2 linked regions of the Botrimarina mediterranea genome follow. The main gene of each other region encodes a partner of the protein of the gene in region 2 in a complex. Links are inferred from orthologs where the notes say so. Each region holds a gene or a part of one and is shown on either strand. Other genes may lie near its edges. The genes, in order: hisF and hisH.

Region 1 (9,693 bases), 1.0 Mb from region 2 along the record:
CGTCGCAACGAACCCTCGGGCCCCTGACCATCGACAATGATCTCCGAGCCGAAGGCGCGCGCCAGCTCGGCGACGCGCGGGTCGGAGAGGTCGGCGCGTACGTTCGGGAAGTTGGTCCGCCGCACCGCCGCGGTATGCAGGTCGATCAGGTAGTCGCAACGGCCGACGATCTCGTCGAACAAGATCCGCGCGAGTCGGCTAGCGAGGCTGCCGCCGTAGGTGCCCGGGAAGCAGCGGTTGAGGTCGCGGCGGTCGGGCAGGTAGCGGCTATGGCGGTCGAACCCCAGCAGGTTGACGATCGGCGCCAGCATCAGCGTGCCGCGCTGGAGTTGCAGCGACGGATCGCCGATCAGCTGCCGCACGGCGCCCGTGCCGTTGAGCTCGTCGCCGTGCAGCGCCGCCGTGACGAAGAGCGCCGGCCCGTCTTCCAACCCGCGGCGCACAAAGACCGGGATCGGCAGCGTCAGGCCGGAGTAGCTTTCGGAGACGGCGAGCGATACCTCCACCGAGGTTCCGGGCGGGACAGTCACAGCGCCCCAAACGTGGGGCAGGGGGGCGGGCATCGGGAGGATTCGATTGCGGTTACGGATTTTCGGATAGCGGAACGGAAGCGGAGCGACAGCGAGTCGCGTCGTGCCGACGCGTTAGTAGCAAGCACGACTCACCGCCACCGAACCGCCCCTTCTACCCCAATCTAACAAACGCAGCGACGGCGAAAATTCCGCGGCGCCTAGGAACGTCATCCTGGTTGAACTGTCGGCGGGCGGCAGCGACGCCGCGCGCTCTCCCTTTAGGCCTCATGGGTCCCGCTCATTATGCGCCGTCACGGTTTCACGCTGGTCGAGTTGTTGGTCGTCATCGCCATCATCGACATCCTCGTCGCGCTGATCCTGCCAGCGGTGCAGGCGGCGCGCAACGCGGCCCGACGCACCGAGTGCCGCAACAACCTGCGGCAGGTCGGCTTGGCTTTCGAGCAGTACCTGCAAACGCAAGGCAAAAACCCGGCGTTCCCCGACTCGCCGCGACTACCGGTAACCGTCAATCCGCTCGATAGGCCGGGGCTCCCCGAGGTGATCGGCGACTACGCCGAGAACTCGGCCGACCTGTGGCGCTGCCCGAACGACCTCCACCGCGACGGCGCCCTGCAAGTTGACGCCGACGCCAACGACACCAGATGGTTGGCGATGTTTGGCCAGACGAGTCAGATCGGCTACTTCGAGACCGAAGGAACCAGTTACGAGTACCCCGGTGACCGCCTCGGCGGCAAGACGCGCCCGCAAGTGCTCGCCGACCGCCGCAGCGGCGAGCAACGTAGCTCGACACAGGTGTGGATCGTCTACGACTACGAGTCGGTCCACGGCCCGAAAGGACAGGACGGCTCGCGCAACTTCCTGTACCTCGACGGCCACGTCGATGCGATGGTCCTTGCCGAAGAGTGACGCAATCTTGAGCCGTAGGCGCTAGCCTCGGGTGGCGTTACGAAGAATCATCCGTCAGAAGGCGTTGAAACCAGCCTCGCAAAATCAATCATGGACAACAGAAAGAAATCCGCCATCGTCATCGTCGCTCTCTTGCTGATCGCACTCGGCGTGTGGGCGTTCCGCGGAGACGGAGTCGATCCCGCAGTCGCGGCGCTCGAGGCGCAGCGCGACGTGATGTTCTCTCCGAACGCCACCGACGCCGACCGCGCGGCGTTCCGCGCACAGATCGAAGCGCTCACCGACGAGCAGCGTCGGCAGTTCTTTGAGCGCGGGCGCCCTCAGATGCAACAGCAGATGCAAGAACGTATGAACGAGTTCTTCAACCAGACTCCCGAACAGTTGCGGCAGGAAGCGGCCCGGCGCGCCTCCGACATCATTGCCGACCGTGCCGCCCGTGACGATGATGCGGATCTTGGCCCTGGCGGTCCGCCCGACGGGCGAGGGCAGATGACCGAGGCCGAGCGCGACTCGCGTCGCAAGCAGATGCTCGACAGAATACCTTCGCAGACCCGCGCTCAATTCAGCGAGTTTCGCAAGATGATCAACGACGAACTCAAAGCCCGCGGCCAAGACGAGATGTCCGGCCGCGACATGCGCGCGATGATGGGTGGCCGCGGTGGTCGTCGAGGCCCAGTTTGATGTCGAGCGAAGCCCGGCCTTTGTCCCCCTCCCTTCCAGGGAGGGGCCAGGGGAGGGTGAAACGCGTCCGGCGGAGGAGCGATCAAGGTACCGTCACGACTTGCTTCGGAAATAAGATCAAGATCGTCACGGACAACAGCAGACTCTCCCCCCACTTGATTGGAGAACGGCCTCCCTAAAGGGGAGGGGATACGGGCTCACCGCGTAAGCCATAGAAACGGCGTCCCCGCTTCATCAACTCGCAGGTCGAGCCCCAGCCGCGCTTGCGAAGCCAAGTTGTCGAGCAGGCTCTTGTAGAACGTGCGCTTCTTAGGAAATCGCACCTCGACAGTCGCCGGGTTGATCGCGTTTGTTCGTAGCACGAACTGATCCCAAACCATCGGCAGCGGCTTGTCCTGCCACTTCACCCGTGGGCCGAGCGCCTCGAACGCCTCGGCGAGCGTGTAGCCCTCGACCTCAACGGTCAGGAATTCCATCAACCCCGGCGCCGTCTGCGTCGGCGTCCCCTCGGGCTTGTAACCCACGGGCCAAGGGTCCTTAGCGTCACGCAAAGCAACAACCCTTAAAATCATCGGCGAGCCCCCGGTGTTAACCGGGGGTGTGAATCGATCACGGCGCCCACCCCCGGTTAACACCGGGGGCTCGCCAATCGCCCTGGCTTCGGGCCGCAGCGCAAGCCCCTCCTGCTTCAGCACCGCGGCGAGCGCCGTCCCAACCGACAGCCCCTCGGTCGTCGCCGCGACTTCCGACTTCGTGCGAAGCACTTCACGCACCGCGCCATCGACCTCGATCTTCAACCGCGCTGCGCGCTCCGCCGCGTTGACGGCGTCGCCGAGCGTCGCCCCTGCGGGCAGCTTCGGCAGTGGCGTCTGCAGCCGCGTGAAGAGGTCGGTGAACTCGGCTTCGGTGAGGCCATACTTGCCGCGCGGGACGGTGACGGCCTCGGCGCCACGCGACGCCAAGCGGTTAAAGTACTCTTTCAGTTTCGCGCCGTCGGTGACGCGGAATCGCTCGGGCCCATTCGACCCCGGCAGCACCAGCTGGCCTTCGCGCGTCAGCACCGCATAGACCTTCACCAACGGCGTCCCACTCGGCGTTTCGCCCAGTTCCTCAATCCGCGGCTCGGCCGACCCGCCTGAAACGATCCGGGTCGAACCGGCCCCCGCCTCGTCTAGCCGTTGAAGCCACTCCCGCGGCGCGGTACCGTGCGGCGCCGCGAGGCTCGTGATCTCCACCGACGGACCGGCAGAAGCCGCCGCTGTGAGGAAGAAGCTGACCGCCGCGATTACAGATCCTTTTCGATTGCTCATAATTATAACTTTAGCACGGCTAGCGGCGGCAATGACGAAGCACGAATGACGACTGACGAACCTGTCGGCAGGGCTATCCCCCTCCGACAGGTTCGTCATTCGGGCTTCGTCATTCGTCAATTCCACCGGGTAGCCATCTGGAGAACCGAAATGCCGCGCCTTGTCACGCTCTTCACCGGCCAGTGGGCCGACTTGCCGCTCGAGACGCTCTGCCAGAAGGCGGCCGATTTTGGCTACCAGGGGCTCGAGCTAGCCTGCTGGGGGGACCACTTCGAGGTCGATAAGGCGATGGCCGACCCGGGATACGTCGATGAGAAGCGCGACCTGCTCGCCCGCTACGGACTCGAGTGCCACGCGATCAGCAACCACCTCGCCGGGCAGGCGGTCTGCGACCAGATCGACCACCGCCACCAGTCGATCCTCCCGCCGCGGCTGTGGGGCGACGGCGACCCGGTGAAGGTCAACCAGCGCTGCATCGAAGAGATGAAGCAAACCGCCCGCGCGGCGCAGCGCTTCGGCGTGAAGGTCGTGAACGGCTTTACGGGCTCGTCGATCTGGCCGTTCCTCTACTCGTTCCCCCCCGTGCCCGAGTCGATGATCGAGGAAGGCTTTGCGTTCTTTGCCGAGCAGTGGAATCCGATCCTCGATGTCTTCGACGAGTGCGGCGTGAAGTTTGCGCTTGAAGTGCATCCCACCGAGATCGCCTTCGATATCTACACCGCTGAGCGCGCGCTCAACGCGGTCGGGCGGCGTGAGGCGTTCGGCTTTAACTTCGATCCGAGCCACCTGATCTGGCAGGGCGTCGATCCGGTCGAGTTCATCCGTTACTTCCCGGACCGCATCTACCACTGCCACGTGAAGGACGCGATCGTCACGCTTAACGGCCGTAGCGGCATCCTCGCCAGCCACCTCAATTTCAGCGACCCCCGCCGCGGCTGGGACTTCCGCTCACCGGGCCACGGTGGCGTCAACTTCGAAGAGATCATCCGCGCGCTGAACGTTGTCGGCTACCAAGGCCCGCTCTCGGTCGAGTGGGAAGACAGCGGCATGGACCGCGACCACGGCGCCCGCGACGCGGCCGAGTTCGTCAAGAAGATCGACTTCGCCCCCAGCACAATCGCGTTCGACGCCGCGATGGCCGAACAGGGAGACGCCTAGGCGAGCCGGCGACGCAAGTCGTCGGAGGAACGGCGTCGGAGGTTTCGCGCAGAGACGCGGAGACGCAGAGAAGGAAGGTTCACTTATAGGCGCCAAGCTGAAAGGAATTTCGATGCTTCTTGCGAATGCAGAAGGCCCACAGACTTTCTTGCTCTTTCTCTTCTTGCCGCTATTTATCTGCTTATGGATCTTAGTTTCCTACATTGGCTCAGCTTTAGGCGGGTGGTCTGCACTGGCTCAACGATACCGCGAAGAGTTCCCACCGGAAGGTAAAAGTTATTGGATGCGTTCCGCTAAGATTGGCTCGATCTACTACAGATCATGTTTGGCCTTTTGTGATTGTGACAAAGGATTAGGGATCTCCATCTTGTGGATATTTCGGTGTGGGCATCCACCACTCTTCATCCCGTGGGAAGCGTTTCACAATGTCAGGCAGGAGAGTGAAGGATTCATCTCCTACACTGGAGCCGATGTCGGATGTCCAGCCTTGGCTCATGTTTGCTTGCCTCACTGGCTGGAGGAACGCATCAAGCAAGCCAACGTTGCGAAGGCCGACTGACCTCCTCTGCGTCTCCGCGTCTCTGCGCGAGACTTTCAACTAAGCCAGCATCCGCACCGGTACGCCGCGGTCCGCCATCAGGCGCTTCGTCTCGGCGATTGTGTACTCGCCGAAGTGGAAGATGCTCGCCGCCAAAGCCGCCGACGCTTTGCCTTCGAGGATCGCGTCGGCGAGGTGCTCGGGCTTGCCGGCGCCGCCGCTGGCGACCACCGGGATCCGCACCGCTTCGGCGACGGCGCGGGTGATCTCGAGGTCGTAGCCGTCCTTCGTGCCGTCGGCGTCCATGCAGGTGAGGACGATCTCGCCGGCGCCGAGCCGCTCGACCTCCTGAGCCCAAGCAACCGCCTCCAGCCCCGTCGGCTTGCGCCCACCGGAAACAAACACCTCCCAAAACTCCTCGTCCCCCGTCCCCCGTCCCCCGTCCCTCCGTACTCTTTTCGGGTCGATGTTGACGACCGTCGCGCAGGCGCCGAATGCCCGCGACACTTCGGTAATCAGTTCTGGCGTGTGGACCGCGGCCGAGTTGATGCTCACCTTCTCGGCGCCGGCTTGGATCAACCGCCGCACGTCGTCGAGCGTGCGGATACCGCCGCCGACGGTGAACGGCATGAAGCACTCCTCGGCCACCTTGCGGACCATGTCGGCCGTGATGTCGCGGCTCTCGTGGCTGGCGGTGATGTCGAGGAACACCAGCTCGTCGGCGCCCTCCGCCTCATAGCGCTTGGCGACATCGACGGGGTCGCCCGCGTCGCGGAGGTTGACGAAGTTCGTGCCTTTAACAACGCGACCACGGTCCACGTCGAGGCAGGGAATCACACGGGCGGCGAGCATGGAGGTGTTTGCGCAGCAAAGGATCAGCCCCAGCGGGGCAGGGTCCAGCAGGACTTATGTTGCGTCATGCCGATGCGTGGATAGTAATCCACCGCCGCCGGCGCGGCGAGGAGGATCAGCGAGCTCTTCGGCCCCGCCGCTTCGTGCGTGAGGCGGATCAGTTCTTTGCCGATGCCTTGCTTCTGGTAGGCGACATCGACGGCCAGGTCGGAGAGGTACGTGCAGTACGAGAAATCACTGATCGCCCGACTGACGCCCACCAAGTGTTCAACGTCCCAAACGGTGACAAGAATGCTCGCGCCGCGGAGCATCCCTTCGATCGTGGCGAGGCTGTCCACAGGACGCCGTGCGGCGAGCCCCGATCGCTCGAGCACGTCGATAAACTGGCTGGCGTCGATCGGCTCCGACGACGAGTAACGAAGCGTAGGACTCATGGCGTGGCGGCTTGCGGGCTGCCGAGCAACTCGTCCACGCGGGCGAACGCATACCCCCGGGCGATCAGCTCGTCGAGTAGCGGGCCGACGTGCGGCGGCATCTTGTCCTTGCGATCGCTGCCAAGGTGCAACAGCAGTAGGAACCCGTTGAGGCCGTCGGGTTCGCGCGCTTCAAAGTCGAGGATCTCTTGGGCGATCTGCTTCGAGGGGCGGAATGACCTGTGGCTTTCGGGCGCCCAGTCACGGTTCGAGCCGCTGCCGGGGGTGAAGTTGAAGAGCACACAGCCCATCTCGCCGGACCACTTCGAATGCTGATCGATGTAGTACTCGTAGGGCGGAATGAAGTAGACGGGCGAAGTTTGGCAGGCGCCAAGCTTACGCAACTCGGCGAGATTCGCTTCGAGGTCTTCTTTGAACTCACGCTCAGTGACGAGAGATCTGCTGCGGTCTTCCCATGGGGCGTAGAGCAAGTGGGCGTGCGAATGCGGGCCGAGATAGTGGCCGCCATCGATCATCCGCCGCAGGATCGGCGCCTGATCGGCCATGGCGAGATAGTCGCCCGTTACGAAGAACGAACCACGCAGCCCCCGATTCTCCAGCGCGTCGAGAATCGTCACGGCGCCTTCGCCGTACGAGCCGCCGGTAAAAACCATCGCCAGTCTTTTCTCATCGCGCGGCCCGCGGACAACGCCACCTTCCGACATCGAGAGTTGCTTTTGCCTCGCGCTGCGTCGCGGCGAGGTCGGGTCGGGCGTGCCGAAGTGAGCCATCAAATAGACGGCGCCGGCGGTGCCATCCATCGTTGGCTCGTTGGTCGAGTAGTCGCCGATGTCGTCATGGTAGACGACGAAATCGTTCTGGAACTCGGCGAACTCGTCGGGGTTCTCGAGGTGCAACCCCTTCAGCGAGTTGTAGACCTCCGCGTAGACGGGACCGTCGACGAGGCCGCCCGGCACGTCCATCTTGCCGAGCTTCCACAGGCTCGTGTGCACATCGATCGGCCGCTCGCCGTCGCGCGGGATGCCGGTGAACATCGAAGTTCCCCATGGGTTGCGCCCCAATAGCCAGTCTCGCTGCGCGAGCAGGTGGTCATGGTGCTGCCTGTCGCCCGTCATTTGTTCGTACAACAAGACTTGTGTTGCAAGGGCGGTCGCTAGGTTGTTCGAGCACCAGATGAACGGCACGCCAATACCGAAGGCGTTCTGCTCCGCCCGGGCGACGGTGGCGTCGATACCCGAGCGGTAATAGCCGGCGAGCTTCCCTTGGAATTCCTTATCCACAAGCGGATAGAGCGCAAAGTGCCCGATATTGATGAAAGGGTACATCTGGTAGTGCCCTGCTTTCTCGAGCGGCATCCACGACGTGTCGCCGATGATCTCGGCGTATCGCTTTGCGTCGTCGAGATAGTCGACTTCGCCCGTTGCTTTAAAGAGCTCGGCGGCGCCCCACTCCATGTCGTCGGCCCACGTGTCCTCTTCGTAGCGATACGGCGCGCCGTAGGAGTTGCCCTGCTGGAAGCCCTCGTGCCGCTTGCCGAGCGAGTAAACTTCCTTCGCCGCTTGCAGGCAGCGGGCCGCATAGACATGATCGCCGAGCTCGGTCCGCCAGATCCGCGCCGCCATCGTCATCGCGGCCGCGTAACGTCCGGCGAGGTTCGCCATACCGGTCGATTTGCTCTGATACTTGGCGAGGCCTTGCGGCTTACCATCGGCGGCGTAGGCGACCCGGTAGCTATTAGGCCCCCAGCCGTAATCCGACGAGTCGTCGTTGGGCCACTTCCAACCGTTGTGGTCGCGGTCGTCGGCGACTTGGTGGTAGAGCTCATCGGGCGTTGGATGGAGCTTGAGCATCCAGTCGAGCCCCCACTTGGCCTCGTCGAGCACGTCCGCGATTCCGTTCGCGCGCGGGCGCCCCATGTCATCGACGATGTCGCCGAACTTGTCGGGCTCAAGTTCGTACGCCAACAGCATCGCGGCGGTGGCGAAGCTGCTGGTGATGAGGTACTTGAGTTGGTCCCCGGCGTCGTGCCAGCCGCCCGAGGCGTCGATGAACGACTCCGCCGGCCGTGGCCCGTATGCCGTGCGGCCGTCGAGTCGATGACACGCCATGTCGAGGTACGGGTTGTAACCGCACCGCTGCTGCCGCATGAATAGCAGCAGGTCGGCTTGATGGTTGCCGTAAGCGTCGTCGCCGATGCGAAAGCTTGTTGACCTGGCGCCCGAGTCGAGCCGCAATTCGTAGTTACCCTCCGCCGTGACCTTCGAAAAGTCGGCGACGTAGTAATGTTCGAACTTCCCCCAACCCGGTGCTGGAGACGAAGCGAGCTTGCCCTCGTAGACGGATGCGCCAGTCTCTGAGTGGACGACAGCGAAGCCGTCTTCGACACGCTCGTGGGAGAAGACGACGGCGACCTTCGTGTCCGCTGGCAGGTACCCGACCAAATTGACACGAACATGAGACTTCGGCGACTCGCTATCAGCCGTCAGAGCAGGGCTCTGGCAAGCGACGATAGCCAGAAGTACAGCGATCGATCGAGGCAGCATCGGGGGGCGGGCTCAGGGGGAAGCACGAAAACACCCCTCGAAACTAGTCGCCGCTCACCGGGCTTTCAACGCGGCGCCGCTCTCGCGCCGGCAATCCGGCAGGCTTTCGAGGAAAAGACGGCCGTACGACTTCGTCTCGATCCGCGGGTCGAGCACCACAACGGTCCCGCGGTCGCGCTTCGTGCGGATCAGCCGGCCGAAACCCTGCTTGAACTTCAGCACCGCCTCGGGGAGTTGGTAGTCGTTGAAGGGATTGCCTCCCGAGGCGCGGATCGCTTCGAGGCGGGCCTCCAGGAGTGGCCTGTCGGGGACGCTGAACGGCAGCTTGGTGATGATCACCATCTGTAGGGCGTCGCCAGGAACATCGACGCCTTGCCAGAAGCTGTCGGTCCCAAGCAGCACGCTGCGCGGGTTCGCCTTGAACTCCTCGACCATCTGGCTGCGCGGCACGCCGTCCGCTTGCGACAACAGCCGCAGGTTCCACTCGGCGAGGAACGGCGTCAACGCGCTAGCGGTGCGGCGCAGATGCTCGTAGCTCGTGAACAGCACGAACGCCCGGCCGTCAGTCTCGGCGACGTGTTGCTCGATGCGGCGCACGCAGGCGCGCTCGTAGGCGGTGCGATCCTTCGTCGGGTCGGGCATGTCGGCATGTGTCACCAACCGCGCCTGCTCGGCGTAGTTGAAAGGGCTCCCGAGTTGGATCGTCTCGCACTGGGTTAAACCGATGCGCGACTGAAA
Region 2 (9,669 bases):
GCAAAGTTGAACTGGTTGACGGTATCGTGGACCTTCTGCTGCACCGCGGGCGCAACGCCGGGCTGCGACTGGTAGAGCTGCATCCCCAGGGCGATGAACGCCGCGTCGATCGAACTCTCCTCCGTGTAGGCGTCGCCGGTCGCGAGGCCGACGAAGCGACTCGGCAGGTACGTTGTCCCCGCCATCGTGTGGACGAGCGTGTCGCTGAGCTGCGACATGTAGGCGTCGGCCTCGGTCTGCGAGACCCAGCCTCGGCGCACCGCCGACGGCAGCGCCCAGACGAGCCCCGCGGTGGTGTTGAGCGCGCCGGTGTCGGCGTCGATAGAGGTGTTCGGCACGATGCCCGACTGCCGGCTGCGCTGCCCCCAGAGGCCGCGGAACGTCCGCTGCGCAAGGGCCTCGGCCACGTCGTAGATCGGCGCGGTGAGTGGGTCGATCGCAGCGCCCGGTTCGATAAGCCGGGCGTCGTCGAAGTAGATCGAGCCCGACGCAAAGCCTTGCTGCGGCCTGACGCCGAAAGACATTGCGTACATCTGGTCGAGCTGTGGCGAGCCGTTGACGTTCCAACCGCTTGTAAGGTCGAGCGACGTGCTGATCGGGGACCAGGCGGCGCCGGCGGGGACGACGAAGTCCTTGGTGGCCGAGTGGGCGAGCGAGTCGCGATAGTCCTTGAGTTCGAGCGTCACCGTGAGCGGCGAGCCCGTGTCGTTGCGGACGTAGGTCTCGAACGCGTCGAAGTAACCGAGGTCGCGCGTGTTGCGCTGGCTAGCGCTCTTGAGTTCGGTGGCGAAGGTCTGGAAGAACTTCGACTGCCCAGCGGTCATCGCGCCGAGGTCGACGCGGTAAGCAGCGCTACCGCTGCGAACGACGCTCGACTGACGCGTGACGCCGCCGGTGCTGCCGGCGCTGAAGCCGCCGCCGAAGTAGTTGACGAGGGCGCCCTGATTATCGAAGTCACGTCGCTCACCGTCGAACAGCGGCGTGCTCCGCAGGTTGGTCGACTTGCCGAGGTAGAAGTTATCGACAAACGCCGATCGCAGGGCCCCCGTCCCGCCGACATGCGAAGCGTACGCCCCTACGGACAGTTGCTGGCCCGCCTGCACGCCCGACAGCTTCAAGGCGTTGGTCCGATAGCCGCCCGCGTCGGCGGCGGAGTAGGCGCGTCCGACCGAAGACGCTGGCCCGGTGAGATCAACGTGAAGGCTGTCCGCGGCGGCAAAGTAGTTCTCCTCGACCTTCGACTTGTAGAGCAATACGTAGTCACCGGCGCTTGGCGCCGTGACCGCTTGCGACACCGACGCGAAGCCCGGATTAAAGCCACGGACCCAGACGCCACGCATTCCGGCCCCGGCGGCCCATTCGGCCTCTTGCACTTGCGCCGGCCCGCTCACGAGCCAAGCGGTCGCGCCGGACTCGAAGCTTGGATTGAGCAGCAGGTTGGGCTGCGCTTGGCCCAGCGCGAGCGAGGCAACCGCGAAGGCGGCGGCGCCAAAGACGCCGTGAGCGATCGTGGTGGGGAGACGCATGGCGGAAATGCAGGACAAGCGCAGGCGCGGGTGGGACCTCGGCGCCGACCGGGACTGCAAGCGTTTGCAGAACCCTTCCAGCCTAAACCAGCCCCGCGTTCTTCTCAAGCAAACAGGGGCGCCTTTGTCCGTGCGATCCCTTCTGCGCCAGGCCCTAAGTCAGCGGCACGCGCAGGCCGTCGTACGCCAGGGCCATCCCTGCTGGCAGGGCGGCGTTGGTCGCTTCGTGCTCAAGGTCGTGCGACATGTGCGTGAAATAGACCTGCTTGGGCTCGAGCTCCTCAGCGAGCGAGATCGCTTCCGGCAAGCTGAGGTGTGTCGAGTGGCCCGTCTCGCGCAGCGCGTCGAGGATCAGCACGTCGAGGCCATGCAGCAGCTCCTTGCTGGCGTCGGGCATCGCGTTGAGGTCCGTGCAGTAGGCGACGTTGCCGATGCGGAACCCCAGCGTGCTGAAGTTCGGGCCGTGTTGCTGCCGCACGGCGATAAGGCGGGCGCCGAGCACGTCGAAGGGGGGCCAGCCCCCGTCGGCGGGGCCAATCCGTTCGAACTGCAACTCCGGAACCGCGCCGCTGTGCAGGTTCGGGCGGCGCTCGAACGCGTAGTCGTACGACTTGCGGATCCGCTGCTCGGTCCACTCCTCGCAGTACAGCGGCACCGGCCCGCCGAGGTAGAACTGCATCAGCCGCAGGTCATCGAGTCCGAACAGGTGGTCGGCGTGCTCGTGCGTGTAAGCCACCGCGTGCACCAAGCCGATCCCCTCACGCAGCAGCTGCTGGCGCATATCGGGCGCGGTGTCGATCAGTAGGTTCCCCTCGGGGAGGCCGAGAATGACGCTGCACCGGGTGCGGTTGTTCTTCGGGTTGGTGCTCGTGCAAACGGGGCAGCCACAACCGATCAGCGGCACGCCGACGCTAGTCCCGGTCCCCAGAATGACTAACTGGCCGGAGATATCAGCGGAAACGATGTTGGACGGCACGGGCGGCGCTGTGGATGACCTTGGGCGAATACCGCCTTGAGTCTGTGCCAGACGATCCGCCTCGTCCAGAGTGGAACCGCCAGGACGCCAGGAGCGCCAGGAATCGCCATGCAGTATTACTTGACAGGATTTACAGGATCAACACGACGAATTGACAGCAGTTTGAAGGCATTGCATGGCAAGCCCTCATGCTGAGAATCCTGTCGATCCTGTCCAAGTTCTTCGACCTTGGCGCTCCTGGTGTCTTGGCGGTTCCCTTACCGGGAGCGTACGCGCTCGGTGCGCATCGTCGCCGACGAGGTCAGCGTGCGGCCGCGCGTGAAACGGGGGACGACCCAGCCGTTGCTGTCGAGCGGGATGGTGACCGTGACCGTCACCGAGTCGGTTTCGGGCGTGATCGTGCCGGGGTTGAAGTTCACCGAGGCGCCGCGGGCGCCGACGATTGTCAGGAGACGATTCGCCTCGGTGCGGGCCTGGGCCGTCGTCGCACCGGGGACGATCGCGACGCGGGCCGCCTCGTAAGCGGCGTTGTCGGCCGTGTGGCGGAGCACGTTGAGCCGTGTGAACTCGAACATCGACATGATGACGAGGAAGAACGCCGGCGCGACCAGCGCGAACTCGACAGTCGTCGCGCCCATCCGTCGCTTGCGGCCCCAGCGGCGCCCCAATGCGGAGCGGGAACCCGGTGCGGAGCGGGAACCCAGCGCGGAGCGGCGACGGCCAGCGGCCTTCGTCATTCGGGTTTCGTCATTCGTCATTGAGTCTTTCGTCAACATGGCTCAGTCCGTGACCAGCACCGGGAGGGTGCGGGCGATGTCGCGGAAGGCGCTGGAAAGGTCGCCGGACGTGTCGGCGTGGAAGCTGCGGCCGCCGGCCGAGTTCGCGATCGCCCGCATGCGGTTGATGTCGGCCGCGGGGCTGAACGTGACGGTGTGGATGGTAATGCCTGCGGCGCGCGCGGAAGGAACCATAGACTCGGGCGACACGCCCGTGTTGTGGCGTCCGTCGGTCATCAGGATGATGGTTTTGATGGCGTAGGGTCGGGCGTCTTCGAGTGCCGAGATGCCCTCACGCAGCCCTTCGCCGATCGCCGTGCCGCCGCCAATGCCGTTGGTCATGAAGTCGTCCATCGACGACGTGATGCGGTTGTAGTTGAATGTCAAAGCACGGTCGGTGTTTGCTGTGTCGTAGCGGAGCCGACCCCTGTCGCATCGTGTGTTGAAGCTGCTGCTATAGCTGACCAGGGCGACCTGCTCGTTAGGGATCGTCAGCTCCAACTCGTTCAAGAACACGCCGATGGCGGAGTTGAGCGCGGCGAAGCGGGTTCGTGATCCCATCGGGCCGCAGTTCTGGCCGTTGGCGTCGTAGGGGATGCTGATGTCGAGGCCCATCGAGCCCGAGCGGTCGATCACGATGGCGATGTCACGGTCAAGCACCGTGGAGGTCGCGGTCAGCCGCGGCTCGAATTCTTCCGAGCCGAGCATCGACCCGAAGAACAGGTTGACGCCGCCGTCGGCAGAACTGGCGGTGCGGAGCCCTTGGACACGCACCGCATTGACAGGCGAACCGCCGACGCTGAAAGCGAAGCGGGCGTTCGGGTTGGCTTGGGTCGATTGACCAAACGTCACGTCGGCGGGGTCAACCGTAAGCGGCGTGCCCGCGACCGTGTTCCGCGCGGCGGCTTGGACGGCGGCGGTGCGGGCCAGCGCTTCGCTCTGACGCAGCGACAGCGTCTTGGCCCCGGCGCGCGAGGCCGAGTCGGTGGCGGTCCGCAGTTCGGTCCGCACCAGTTGCATCCAGGCGAGGTCGATGGCGAACGCGGCCATCAGCACGAACACCGGCATCAGCACGGCGACGAGCACGAGGATCGCGCCCCGGCGACGCGGTTGAGGGCGGCGTGATCGACGGCGGTAGACGAGGGGGGGACGCACGTGGTCGTTCCTAGAGGTTCTCTCTCATGAAGGAGGCCGTCGCCGTCAGCGTACGACCCCCGAAGAAGTTGAGCGGCAGGATGCGGTTGGCGTTGGTTGGTGCGCTGACGCGGATATCGAAGAACTCGCCCTCGGCGATCGACTCCAGCGGCCTGGGGGCAATCTCGACCGAGCCGCCCGCGATGCGGCGCTCGGTGAGGATTGCTTCGGCAGCCACGCGGGCCTGGGCCGACGTCGCGCCAGGGGCGAGCGCGGCGTGCCCCCCTTCGTAGGCGGCGACGGCGAGCGTCTGCTTCAGGAAGATCATCGAGCAACACTCGATGGTCCCCAGCAGCAACAGCATGAGCACGGGAAGGCACACGGCAAACTCAGTCGCCGCGACGCCACGTCGCGCTGGTCGGTTGGGATGGAACACGGCGGCTGGTCTCTTCGCGGAGGCTACTGGCGCCACGACAGGCTGCTACTGCAGGCTGCAATTACGGGCTGCCACTACAGGCTGGTGGTGGAGGGCGGTTGGTGGTCCGGCTTGGCGGAGGGATCGAAACGATCGATCACCCGGTTGAAGTCGGCCGCGACCTCTTGCCAAAAGTCTCCGCGTCGAAGCTGTATCTTGGCGGGCCTCTCGCCCGAGGCGAGCGACTTCGCCGCGTTCTTGAACCGCAGCATCGGTCCCGTGAAGCGGTTGCTGAGACGCACCGCATCGAACACAAAAATCGGCGCCAGGCAGACGAGCACCAGCAGCGCCGGCCCGTAGTCGCTGGTCATCCGTTGGAAGTGCGTCGTGGCCGGAGTGAACGGGTCGCTGAGCCAGTTCATACCGAAGATCAACATCGCCGCCGCGATGATGAAAATCGCCCAGTGCAGCACGAGCCGCCGCGCGAGCGCGCCCTGCACTTCGGGATCGATGTACGTTCTTCGGCGGGCGTTCATGCCTAGCGGCTCCTGCAAGCGCGGACCGGGCGCCGGAATACCTCTCGGCGCCTACGGCAAACCTACGTCATGCCCTGGCTTGGGACGTGGGGCGATGAATGAACGCCAAGCGTTCAGCCCCGCATAACCGTCACGAGCGGCGCCGCCGTCGGTTGTGAGACCCGCAATCCGCAAGCGAGCCGGCTGCGTCAGTGGTCGGAGTCGAGCGCCGGTCGCTGGTAAGGGCGTGTTGGCGCACACGGGGCGCTGACGCTGACGGCTCGGCTCGACCGTCGCTGGCGCCGGTAACGACGCGGTTGCACTCAACCCAGCGGTAGTTCCGCGAAGTTCTTCAACACCCGTAAGCCCGCCGTTTGGCTCTTCTCGGGGTGGAACTGCGTGGCGAAGAGATTGCCGCGCCAAACGCTCGAACAGAACGGACCGCCGTAATCGGTCTCGGTGGCGATGACCGACGGGTCGTCGTTCACGACGTGGTACGAGTGCACGAAGTAGAAGTACGCGCCCTCTTCGATGCCCTCGAAGATCGGCGGGCGGTGGACGAACCGCACCTGGTTCCAGCCCATGTGTGGGACCTTCAGCTCGGCGGGCACTTCGAAGCGCACCACCTTGCCGGGCAGCACGCCGAGGCCGCGGTGCTCGCCGTCCTCGTAGCTCCAGTCGTAGAGCATCTGCAGCCCCAGGCAGATGCCCAGGAACGGCTTGCCCGAAGCGATGAAGTCCTTGAGCGGGCCTTCGAGCCCCTGCGTCCGCACCGCGGCGAGCGCGTCCGCCGAGGCGCCGACGCCCGGCAGGATGACCCGCTCGGCGCGGGCGACGTCGGCCGGGTCGGACGTGATCGTCGCCGCGTGCCCCACCTTCTCCAGCGCCTTCTGCACGCTGCGGAGATTGGCCATTCCGTAATCGACGATCGCGAGCAAGGGAGGCGGTGAGGCTTGAGGCGGCGGGTTTGAGGGTAACGCTGCGGGGCGTCAACAAAGGGCCCCTATTCTCGCCCGGGGTTCGCCTGGTGACCAGATGCCGGGCGTACCGTGGTTGGCGGTTGGTCGTACGATCTACTCCGCTTCCTGACGGGCGCGGCTCAAAGAAGCCAACTAAATTGAGCCGCGCCCGTCAGGAAGCGGAGTGACAAAGCAGGAGAAAGCGAACGCCAAGGTCCACCCAGCGGACGCTACCTAGCGGCGACGGACCGTCTCGGGATACACCACCAACTCAAGCCGGCGGTTCTTCTGCCGGCCCGCTTCGGTGGCGTTGGAGACCAGCGGGTGGTTGGCGCCTTGGCCAACGGTGAAGAGCTGGGCGGCCGGCACCCCTGTGCGCCGCAGGGCGTCGTAAGCCGCTGTCGCTTGGGCGACCGACAGGTGCTGGGCCGTGGGGAACTGGGCCGAGGCGCTGGGCGCCCCGTCCGTGTGGCCCTCGACGCCGATCATGTGGCCCGGGTAGGCCTCCATTAGCTGCGTGGCGACGTTCGTCACAAGTCGCTCGCCGGTCGGCTGTAGTTGGGCCGTGTTGGTGTAGAAGACTTGGTCCGCGGGGAGCGCGACGCGGATCACGTCGCCATCCTGGCGGATATCGACGCCTGTCAGGCCGCGGAGCTGGATCGGTTGCAGCAGCGAGCTGTTCGGCGCGAAGCCGATCGTCTTCGTCTGTGCCTGAGTCGAAGCGAGCAGCTCTTGCGTGCGGTTTTGTAGCTGGGTGTTGTCGCTCTGCGTCGAGGCGAGCCGCTCGGCCGTGGCGCGAAGCTGGTCCTGCGTGGCGGTCACTTGGTCGCCGAGCAATTGCACCTGTTGACGCGACTGGGCCAAGAGCGACTCGAGCTCTTGGTTGTCGCGGTCGAGCTGATCGGCGCGGCGTTGCAGGTCTTGCTCACGCTGCGCGATCTGCTGCTGCTGGTCGTAGGTGAGCGTCACCGGTTGGGGCTGACCGGGCGCTGTGCCGTTGGGCCGGAACACAACCCGACCGCATCCCGTTGCGAACAACAGGCAGAGGCACAGGCAGGGAACCGAGTATCGAGCCATGACGCTTGGCAGGGGGCCGGCGGCAGCAGTTGCTCTTACAAGCGGCGGGAGACTAGCAACCACTCGCCGAGGGGCCAAGAGAGCTTGGGGAGGGGCTGAGGAACTAAGGGGCTGAGGGAAGACGCTGCTACCACTCCCCCTCAGCCCCTCAGCCCCTTAACCCCTAGCCCCTGACGCGAAGCGTCGGATGTAATTGCGGCGGCCCCACATCGGGGCGTGCGGTTCCCAGCCCATTCGCCGCAAGATACGGTCTGAGAGGCGGCGGTTGGCGGCGTCGCAGACGATGGCCCGGCAGCCTTTGAGGACGGCGATCTCGTCCAGGACCGTCAACGCCGCTCGGAACGTCTTGTAGCTGGCGCCAGCGGTGCAGGCGGCGTAACGCAACGCCAGAAAATCTTCGCAGCCGCAGGGCTGGTTGTAGTAGAGCCGGCAGCGGTCCGCCGGTCCTGGGGGGCGCCAATCGTCGCCCAACGGCCACAACTCCCGCAGCGAAAGCAGGTGCGGCCAGGGACGCAGCGTGACGCTCACCAGCTCACCGCCACGCGTCTCGATCACACCGTACCGCCGACGACAGAGCGCGTCCGCGCCGGCGGTGAGGTCGGTGATGGTTTCGAGCAGGGGCATGTTGGCGAAACGAAGTGGAGCTGTGGGAGGGGTCTCCAGACCCCGATTACGGTAGGCATTCCGAAACGGCGCGGTGCGCGTAATCGGGGTCTGGAGACCCCTCCCACAAGAAACTACTCGTCGCCCCAATCTTCGCTCATACCGAGCACCCTAATCTTGAATTGCCGCCAGATCGCCAGCAGGACGCCGAGCATCACTAGGCACACAATCAGCACCACCGGCAGGACCGTCCCCATGCCGAAGAGGGCCTCGCTCCGCGGCCAGACAACGGCCCACAGGCAGACGACGCCCCCGGTCGCCAGGCAGAGGTAGGGGCCGTAGGGGATCTCGTCGTCGCGCTTGAGGATCAGCTGCGCCACCGCGATCAGCACGGCGGCGAACGGCGCCAAGAAGAACACCAACAGCCCCGCCTGCCAGCCGACGAACGCGCCGATCATCATCATCAGCGTCACGTCGCCGAAACCCATCGCCTCGCGTTGAAGCGCGAGCGAGCCGACGATCCGCACGGCCCAAACCATGCCGCCGGTGACGACCATCCCCACCAGCGCCGTCAGCAGTCCGCGCCACGCGTCGCCGCCGGTAAACCACGTCGCCGTGATCCACAGCACGCCGAGCAATAGAATCTCGCGCAGCGGCCGCCGCAGAAGCTCTCGGCCAACACGCCGCAGCATCACCGCAAAACCGAAGCCGACGCCCTTACGCGTGCGCCAGAACCGGGGCGTCAACGCGAAGCACCAGACGACGAAGCAGCCGAGTCCCAATAGCAGCGAACGGTGATTGTTCGGTCCACCTTCCAGCGATCGCGGCCAATCGTTCGGCGCCGCAAGGTGCGTGGGTTCGAGCCAAGTCGGTACGCGCCAACTCAATCCGAAGGAGCCGACGAGCTGTCCGCCGCCGGGCTCCTCGAGTGCGACACCCATAACAGGCCGCTGAGGGCGGTCCTCGACGTTTGGCAAGAGCCCGATCGGTAGCAACGTCGCGAGCAACAGTCCGATCAGCGTGCCCGGCACAGTGATTTCGTCGGGGATTGTCTTCTCGTCGAGATCGATAAGCGACGCAACCAGCATCAACCACGCCAGCACAGCGTGAAAAGCAAATGTCGCCCATAACCAAGCTGTCGGCGCCTCAATCGCTAACGAACCAACTTGCTTCGCGACGAGACCCTGCGCGCCGACCTCCCACCAACAGAGCCACGCCAGCGCCGAGGCGAACAACAGCTCGACCACCATCGGCCGCACCCAGAAGCCGCGACCGAGCAGACCGGAGTCACGTCGCAGCCGCAGCCAACCGACGATCGGCAACCGATCAAGCCAGCCACGCGGCGCGACGCCCTCGGGAGTCGGTTGCCACGGCGAGAAGCGGCGGCGGTTCCACGCCCATTCGTAGGTCGCCGCGTTAGCGAGCGAAGCCGCTGCCGCCGCAACAACAAAGACGACGGCTAGAGCTAGGTTCATTTTTAACCGCCAAGACGCCAAGAGCGCCAAGGATCGCCAGGGATAGATTTTTTAGACGGGATCGACAGGATTTACAGGATGAGTTGAAGTCAAAGCCATCCCGTCGATCCAGCTAATCCACTCTGACACTTTTTCTTGGCGACCCTTGGCGCTCTTGGCGTCTTGGCGGTTCACTTCACTTGGAAGTGGCCCACGATCTCGTCGGCGATCGCC

Evidence for each region.
Region 1: the proteins of hisH (region 2) and hisF are in contact, whole or in part, in a crystal structure (PDB 6RU0), measured with the Thermotoga maritima proteins. The link is inferred for Botrimarina mediterranea from one-to-one orthologs. Residues at the interface, in WP_004080484.1 of Thermotoga maritima: Asn15, Arg18, Arg22, Arg117, Leu118, Pro119, His120, Met121, Gly122, Trp123, Asn124, Asn134, Gly135, Tyr136, Tyr138, Val140, Tyr158, Glu180, Lys181, Ser182, Ser183, Lys184, Ile185; in WP_004080486.1 of Thermotoga maritima: Met1, Leu2, Ala3, Arg5, Ser40, Glu41, Asp45, Glu46, Ala70, Glu71, Ile73, Asp74, Ile75, Pro76, Phe77, Asp98, Lys99, Ser122, Gln123, Glu161, Thr195, Leu196, Asn247, Arg249, Glu251.

Annotation. Positions count from the first base shown.
Region 1 is NZ_CP036349.1:5,104,102-5,113,794, reverse strand. What follows is about bases 4,083-6,930. They hold hisF (imidazole glycerol phosphate synthase subunit HisF), read right to left. Parts: upstream 5,979-6,930; coding sequence 5,187-5,978; downstream 4,083-5,186. Other genes in these bases: Spa11_RS19625 (glycoside hydrolase family 9 protein), read right to left, coding at 6,409-6,930; Spa11_RS19630 (GNAT family N-acetyltransferase), read right to left, coding at 6,002-6,412; Spa11_RS19640 (sugar phosphate isomerase/epimerase family protein), read left to right, coding at 4,083-4,588. Also shown: Spa11_RS19660 (succinylglutamate desuccinylase/aspartoacylase family protein), read right to left, coding at 1-563; Spa11_RS19650 (hypothetical protein), read left to right, coding at 1,530-2,120; Spa11_RS19645 (hypothetical protein), read right to left, coding at 2,318-3,430; more of Spa11_RS19640, read left to right, coding at 3,581-4,082; more of Spa11_RS19625, read right to left, coding at 6,931-8,955; Spa11_RS19620 (ATP-dependent DNA helicase), read right to left, coding at 9,010-9,693.
Region 2 is NZ_CP036349.1:4,056,235-4,065,903, reverse strand. What follows is about bases 4,474-7,297. They hold hisH (imidazole glycerol phosphate synthase subunit HisH), read right to left. Parts: upstream 6,281-7,297; coding sequence 5,666-6,280; downstream 4,474-5,665. Other genes in these bases: Spa11_RS15595 (OmpA/MotB family protein), read right to left, coding at 6,536-7,297; Spa11_RS15605 (hypothetical protein), read right to left, coding at 4,923-5,363; Spa11_RS15610 (TadE/TadG family type IV pilus assembly protein), read right to left, coding at 4,474-4,848. Also shown: Spa11_RS15630 (hypothetical protein), read right to left, coding at 1-1,526; Spa11_RS15625 (MBL fold metallo-hydrolase), read right to left, coding at 1,681-2,502; Spa11_RS15620 (TadE/TadG family type IV pilus assembly protein), read right to left, coding at 2,760-3,239; Spa11_RS15615 (vWA domain-containing protein), read right to left, coding at 3,282-4,433; more of Spa11_RS15610, read right to left, coding at 4,444-4,473; more of Spa11_RS15595, read right to left, coding at 7,298-7,378; Spa11_RS15590 (hypothetical protein), read right to left, coding at 7,535-8,002; Spa11_RS15585 (prepilin peptidase), read right to left, coding at 8,116-9,456; Spa11_RS15580 (shikimate kinase), read right to left, coding at 9,627-9,669. UniProt on the Escherichia coli protein: IGPS catalyzes the conversion of PRFAR and glutamine to IGP, AICAR and glutamate. The HisH subunit catalyzes the hydrolysis of glutamine to glutamate and ammonia as part of the synthesis of IGP and AICAR.